Regions from separate parts of the Brevibacillus sp. MER 51 genome, predicted to be linked through region 3. Evidence: riboswitches for the same ligand, from Rfam matches in the RefSeq annotation. Region 3 holds a riboswitch; each other region holds the start of a gene.
The links. A riboswitch is a leader RNA that binds a small molecule or an ion and turns the genes downstream of it on or off. The one in region 3 is predicted to bind cyclic di-AMP.

Region 1 (2,262 bases), on a different contig from region 3:
TAAACGGAATACGTTTCTTTATGAATTTCCAGGTCCTTGAATTTCAAAACCGTAATCGGAGAGGAGGCCGTTTCCTTCTCAGGCTGCTCTTCGGTATGCTTGCGAATGCGCTCATAGCGACGAAGGTGGGCACGAATGCGAGCGAGCAGCTCTTCTGTATCAAAAGGCTTCGTGATGTAATCATCTGCGCCGATTTCGAAGCCGACTACTTTATCTACCGCTTTTCCTTTTGCACTGAGAAACAGTATAGGCAAATCCCACTCACGGCGAATTTGAGAGCAGAGCTCGTAGCCACTCATGTTGGGCATCATAATATCCAAAAGGATCAGGTTGGGACGCTCTCCTTGGCTGAGCAGCGAGAGTGCATCCTCTCCGCTCTCTGCGGAGGAAACGGTGAAGCCCTCGTTCTCCAAAATGTCTTCTAGCAGTTCAATAATCTCCAGATTGTCATCGACAATTAAAATGTGATCTTTCACCGGAACAACCCCCAGTTACTTCTATTAATAAGGAATACCATTCAAAGAATGGGTCTTGTCTATCATAACATGCTTTGACCTGATCAGGGGAAGAAACCCCGTAAGTTATTAAGTTGTTCTAATATGTGAGGGTACCTCTTTAGACCAGGTACTAAATTTCGTCAGAAAAAGCCAGAGACGTAGTGTCCCTGGCTTTTATTATTTTGCCGAATGACTATTTTTTAGCTGGTTTTTCCGGCAACGATGCAGCTTGCACCGCTTTTTCCTTATTCGGAATTTCTGCTTTCGCTAGAACAGGAACGCTGAGACGCTTGGCGCCTACATAACGCTTGCTCCAGTAGTATGGATCGCTCAACTTGGTGTTGACGACTCCACGACCAGATTCCGAGTGCACGAATGTGCCGTCTCCGATGTAGATACCCACGTGAGAAATGCTGCGACCGTTCGTGTTGAAGAATACGAGATCGCCTGGCTGCAAATCTTTTCTGGCTACCTCAGTACCTAATTCGTACTGGGAAGCAGAATTGTGAGGCAGGTCTACACCTAACGCATCAAATACGTAGCGCGTGAAACCGGAGCAGTCAAAGCCCTTTTTGGACGAGCCGGAAGATTTGTAAGGGGTACCGTACAAGTCGCTGACTACTTCATTGAGAGTATTCTCCTCAGCAGCCTGTACAGCGCTTGCCCCCATAGCAAGCAATCCAGCCATAAATAAAGATAAAACCATCTTGCGCAAAAGAAACTGCTCCCTTCGTGAGCCTACGAGGTTAGCTGAAGGGTTCGGTCGAAAGGACGCCCTAGGCTGCTAGGAGTAGCAACCATTCACCCCAAAAACGTGGTTCCCCCGTTTCCGCCAAGCGGAATTCGGCTATTTTTCGATGTTTTTTTACACGCACTCTTACGAAGATTCTACGCCAGTCCTTTTTTTCCTTCTTTTTATCTGTTCGTTCACACATTCGTCACAAAGATACCGTCAAATGCTGTAACGTTTTCGTTCGACAGTGCAAGCCGCCTTTCGACGCGTGCATATTCTGTCTTGCGGGACAGCTCGTCCGATTAGGGCAGGAAATTGTCTCCGTCCAAGGACGGAGGGAAAAACCAACCGCACGCCCGTTATGGGAAGCCTATACCGAGGGCTACAATAAGGGCATAACGTTCCACAAGCACCACATGCAAAACGAATGGAGGTAAGCGAGTAATGAGCGAACGGTCTGGCAAAGTTCTACTCGGGCTGGTTCTGCTGCTAGTCGGTGGGTTGGTTCTTCTGGATCTGGTGGGTATCGATATCGGAGACTTGCTCGGGTTTATCATTCCCGGCGTGATCATGATATACGGTGCCAAAAAGATCATGGGACAAACCGGTTCACGTTTTTGGGGAATCCTGGTCTTCCTGTTCGGATTCCTGATGTTGATTGGCAAGCTTGACCTACTGTTTCACGCGCTTCTGGCCATTGGGGTGATTTATCTGGGATATCGCTTACTGCGTCCCAGCCAAGAGCCAAAACAAGCGCCTCCTTCTTGGGAGCGTGAATGGGCCCAAAAAGTATTAAAGGAAGATACGCTGGACACTTGGGAGAGAAACGTAAGAAGACGCCCGCAGTAACGCCTATGTCGCAAGAGTCTTTTGGATGAACAATATGATGTGATATGATGAGGAGGAAAAAATAATGAGTATCTTTAAACGTTTGCGTGATCTGACAGTAGCTTCGGTAAATGATGCATTGGATTCCATGGAAGATCCGGTAGTAATGCTGAATCAATATATGCGTGACATGGAAGTAGAAAT
Region 2 (2,262 bases), on a different contig from region 3:
AAGAAATGAATCAAAAGGATGTTGCTTTGCTCAATGAGCAGGAAAGCTGCTGTACCCCCAAAAAACAGGCGGCAGAAGCGCAGCGAACGTAACGCGTACACGAAAAAGCCGGGTCTCGATTACGAGACACCGGCTTTTCGTTTATCAAGCAGTGTTCTACCCGATAAATTCTTGTACCCAGTAGCCATTTGTGAAGCCTACACCAATTTTTGTGAAATCAGGGTTCATAATGTTTTGGCGGTGGCCTTCACTATTCATCCATTGTTGCATAACTTCTTGTGGACTCTGTTGACCCATGGCGATATTCTCGCCTGCAGTCGAGTACTGAATGCCATACTGCTTCATCATGTCAAATGGAGAACCGTACGTTGGACTGTTGTGGTCAAAATAGTTGTTAGCAGACATATCTTGTGCTTTTGCCAACGCTACTTTGGACAGTGCCGCATCCATTTGAACAGGTTTGAGACCTGCTTTTGCACGTTCTTGGTTCACCAAATCCGCGACTTGTTTCGCAAAATCACCAGTTTTAGCTTCATCCGCTTGATTTACCGGAGCGGCAGGCTGAGTGACATTATTGCTAGGTTGTGCTGGTGCCGTTTGAACTGGTGCTGGTTGTGCTGGAGCTTGTTGTACGGGTGCTGGTTGGAAAGTTCCTGGTTGAATCGGGCAAGGTTGTACAGGTGTTGCTTGTCCTTGCTTAACAGGTTGCATTGGCTGTACTGCTTGTGGCTGGCTAGGAACAAAGCCTTGTTTTTGGAAAAAGTTAAAGAACTGTTGTGCATTTGGTGCTTTTTGGAATTGTCCCATATTTTGACCCGCATTGAATTGGAATTGTCCGTTCTTCAATGGGCAGTTAGATGCTGCGGAAGCAGAAGAAGCAAACCCTGTCAAAGCCAAGCCCAGACCAAGAGTCATCGCGATTGTAACAGAACCAAAACGTTTCATTAAACAAATCTCTCCTTTTTTTGGCCTACGAGGTTAGTTGTCGGATTCGGATTGAGGAAACAACCCTACGCCAGTTCGGCGATTCACCCCAATGTGGAATAACTCATCCACAAAAAAGTCCCCCGCACTTCCTTTTCAAGAGGAAGTCTCGGCTTATTTCGTTTGGCATGAACAACGATATCAGACAATCCCAATCGAAATAAAGGAGTAATATATGGCAACTAGCTAGAATCGTTGATAAATTAGGCTCATTTCGCTTCGTTTGATTGTTCCTTCCATGCAGTTAAGCCGCCTTCCAATGCATTCGCATGAAAACCATGCTCACGAAGCAGAGCCGCAGCTTTTTGAGCTTTGTTACCTGTTGTACATAAGGTAACGATCTGCACATTTTGCGCGAGTTTTTCGGTTTCTTCATCAAGTGGCTTGTCCTGTTCCTTCATAAGAAGATAAGGGACGTTTCGCGCCGACGCGTTTTCGTGAACGAGGCTGCCGGAAATAAATTTCTCGGCGTCGCGTACGTCCAATAAAAGTACAGGCACTTTCTTTTCAAGCATTTCGGATAATTGAATGGTTGTCAAAATATGATTTTCCAATGTAATCCCTCCCAATCCTATTGTAACAGAGTACCGCTTCGTCCAGAATAAGGCTGAACGGTTGCTTTTATTGGACAACCATGGTAGAATGAGGTTGCTACTTGGAAAATTGATACCTAATCATTCATCGAGGTGTTTGTATGCTGATGGATAACATTTTTGAATCCCCGATTCACACTGGCGCGGTCATCGGAGCCGCAAGGATGGAAGAGAGGAAGGGCTTTCATTGTTTTAGGTTTTCAAAAGGTTTAGTTTTTAATTTTGCAGTTCCGTCCTATGACATTCGCATATTTGCTGAGTAAGTAAAATTCACATATCATGAAGGCGTATCACAGCACATGATTTGGTATTTCTTCATGATATGTGAGCTTTATTTGCTTCGGTAAATATGACTAGCATATTCAAATTGAATTTTTGGAGGTTTTTTTAGATGCAAACGAACGGAACAGTAAAATGGTTTAACGCAGAAAAAGGTTTCGGTTTCATTCAAGTAGAAGGCGGAGACGATGTATTCGTACACTTCAGCGCAATCCAAGGTGACGGTTTCAAAACTTTGGACGAAGGTCAAAAAGTTCAATTCAACATTGTTCAAGGCAACCGTGGCCCACAAGCTGAGAACGTAGTAAAACTGTAAGTCTCCTTTTAAAAGAAACTGTCCTTTCGAGGGCAGTTTTTTTGTCGTGAGAAAATAGAAGTAAAAAGGCGTTGGGATAGTCCCCAGCGC
Region 3 (2,262 bases):
CTCTCTGATGCTCTTGTACATTGACTTTGCCTACCAGCCCGCCTAGCACCGCTCCTTTTACGATGACACCCAATAATCGCTGCTGGTCGCCCACTACCGCAATCGGGACGTGCAGGTCTGCCATCATCGGGAACAAGCTGTGCAGACGTGCGTCAGGCGAAACGGTAGGGAGGTCGGTTTTCATGATTGCCTCCAGCGAATCTCCCGTACTGATCGCGAGTGATACGTCATAAGCCGTAATCAATCCAAGCAGTGTGCGCTTTTTGTCTACGACGTACAAGCTGGACACGCCATTATCCATCATGAGTTGCAGCGCCACTCGGGCCCCTTTGTCAGGCGTGATTGCTTCTGCACGTTTCATCACATTTTCAGCAACGAGCACCCTGGACAGGTCGGCATCCTCCACGAACTTCCGCACGAATTCATCCGCTGGGTCTGCCATAATTTCTTCCGGGCGGCCGATCTGAATGATCTGCCCGTCTTTCATAAAGGCAATCCGATCACCCAGCCGCAATGCCTCATGCAAGTCATGTGTAATGAACAGGATCGTCTTTTTCATCGTCATCTGGAGCTCCAGCAGCTCATCCTGCATATCTTTTCGAATGAGCGGGTCCAGTGCACTGAACGCTTCGTCCATCAAGAGAATATCTGGATTATTAGCCAACGCCCGAGCCAATCCGACCCGCTGGCGCATCCCTCCGCTCAATTGATCCGGGTGCGCATTTTCCCACTCGGTTAATCCAACGAGCGCGAGTGCTTCCCGTGCTTTTTCTTGCCGGAGTCCTGGCGGTACTTGCTGTATCTCCAAACCAAACTCCACATTTTCTCGTACCGACCGCTGCGGAAACAGGGCGAAATTTTGAAAAACCATCCCGAGCTTCTTCCTCCGCACCTCACGCAAAGCTGCTGCCTTCATGTCCACGATCTCTTCCCCATCGATCTCGATGCTTCCGCTCGTTGGGTCAATCAGTCGATTACACAGTCGGATTAAGGTGGACTTGCCGCTGCCTGACAGGCCCATAATGACGAAGATTTCACCTTCCTCGACTTCAAAGCTGACCTGATTGACACCGATGGACTGGCCGGTTTGCTTGTAAATTTGTTCTTTTGTACGTCCTTCCGCCAGCAGCTTCAAGGCCAGCTCGGGCTGCTTGCCGAACACTTTTGTGAGTTGATGGACTTTCATTTTGGACATGATATCCCTCATCCTTCGTTTTTTCGTAAATGGAAAAAGCCCGCGAAGTTTCGACACTCCAGCAAAACCAAGCAGGTACGCTTGATTTTTACTCGTGTTGAAAATCCACAGGCTTACGTAATACCTGGCGTCCATTTTCAGGACTCCCTGTACTCTGTCTTCCTGATTTCGATTGTCAGCGGTTTATGTCGTACCGACTGCCTCTCAGCGATCCACACCATTCCCTTCTCGTTGTATCGGCGTAAGCTGCTCATCGGTATTTCCATAAAAAATAGGCCGATCCATTCTTTTTCTCCAGAACAAAGGTCCCAAAGAAAAAGCCTGTATCGGCCTATCACACGCCCGCAAGGAATCCCCTTGTTGCGCATTATATGCCTAGACTTTATCCATTCATGACCTTCCCTGCTTTGGCCGACGAGGTTAGCTGACGGGTAGGATGGCAGAGAAGACATTTCCTCATCCCTCCTGATCACTCAGGATTAACCCCAAAAGATTGGTTCCCCCGCTTCCGAGAATATCGGAACTAGGCCGTATGTGTTGCCTCTTATTTAATGGTGATTGTGATTTGAATTATACGCTCGCTTCCAGTTATTGTGAACGTTCGTTTAGCACGGTTTTAACCGGATTCTGTTTTTCTTTATGAGTCGGATTGGATTAGCTGTTCGTTGCTTATTCGATTGAAGGATTAGTGCGCTATACTCGCTGTTGTGGTGGGGAGGAAACAGGAGAAAACGCTCAGATTCTTGGAACCCCTGCACGGGAGCATGGGGCGCCCGGCTCCGTGAAAAAAAGCGAAACCGCGTCCAAAGTAGTCCATCAGGATGTGGCTCAGAGGTGGACGCTAAAAGCAGTTTCTCTTTTTTTCACTGCGCCTCGGTAGGTGTGTCCAAAGATCTTCGCTTATTTCTCCTGTTTCCTCTACGAGCTGATGAGGTTTTTACATGCTTTTAACAGAGGAAGACCTCATGAAAGTTGCTTTCAAGATGTAAACAATAGCCGCTTGGGAAGAAGCCCCTTTCCAGTCCTAGCGCCTCTGGAGCCCTACCTAGCTTTGAAATGAATGGCGG

Region 1: another riboswitch for cyclic di-AMP. It lies ahead of M3630_RS27970 (C40 family peptidase); the one in region 3 lies ahead of M3630_RS24435 (quaternary amine ABC transporter ATP-binding protein).
Region 2: another riboswitch for cyclic di-AMP. It lies ahead of M3630_RS01705 (CAP domain-containing protein); the one in region 3 lies ahead of M3630_RS24435 (quaternary amine ABC transporter ATP-binding protein).

What each region holds. Positions count from the first base shown of each region.
Region 1 covers NZ_JAMAUS010000022.1:51,995-54,256, reverse strand. Annotated here, with positions in the region: gene M3630_RS27975 (response regulator transcription factor) at 1-476, opposite strand, end outside; gene M3630_RS27970 (C40 family peptidase) at 691-1,212, opposite strand; cyclic di-AMP (ydaO/yuaA leader) riboswitch at 1,217-1,356, opposite strand; gene M3630_RS27965 (LiaF transmembrane domain-containing protein) at 1,675-2,079, shown strand; gene M3630_RS27960 (PspA/IM30 family protein) at 2,144-2,262, shown strand, end outside.
Region 2 covers NZ_JAMAUS010000001.1:477,393-479,654, reverse strand. Annotated here, with positions in the region: gene M3630_RS01710 (hypothetical protein) at 1-92, shown strand, start outside; gene M3630_RS01705 (CAP domain-containing protein) at 157-945, opposite strand; cyclic di-AMP (ydaO/yuaA leader) riboswitch at 953-1,109, opposite strand; gene M3630_RS01700 (rhodanese-like domain-containing protein) at 1,194-1,538, opposite strand; gene M3630_RS01695 (cold-shock protein) at 1,969-2,172, shown strand.
Region 3 covers NZ_JAMAUS010000014.1:28,090-30,351, reverse strand. Annotated here, with positions in the region: gene M3630_RS24435 (quaternary amine ABC transporter ATP-binding protein) at 1-1,195, opposite strand, end outside; cyclic di-AMP (ydaO/yuaA leader) riboswitch at 1,589-1,735, opposite strand.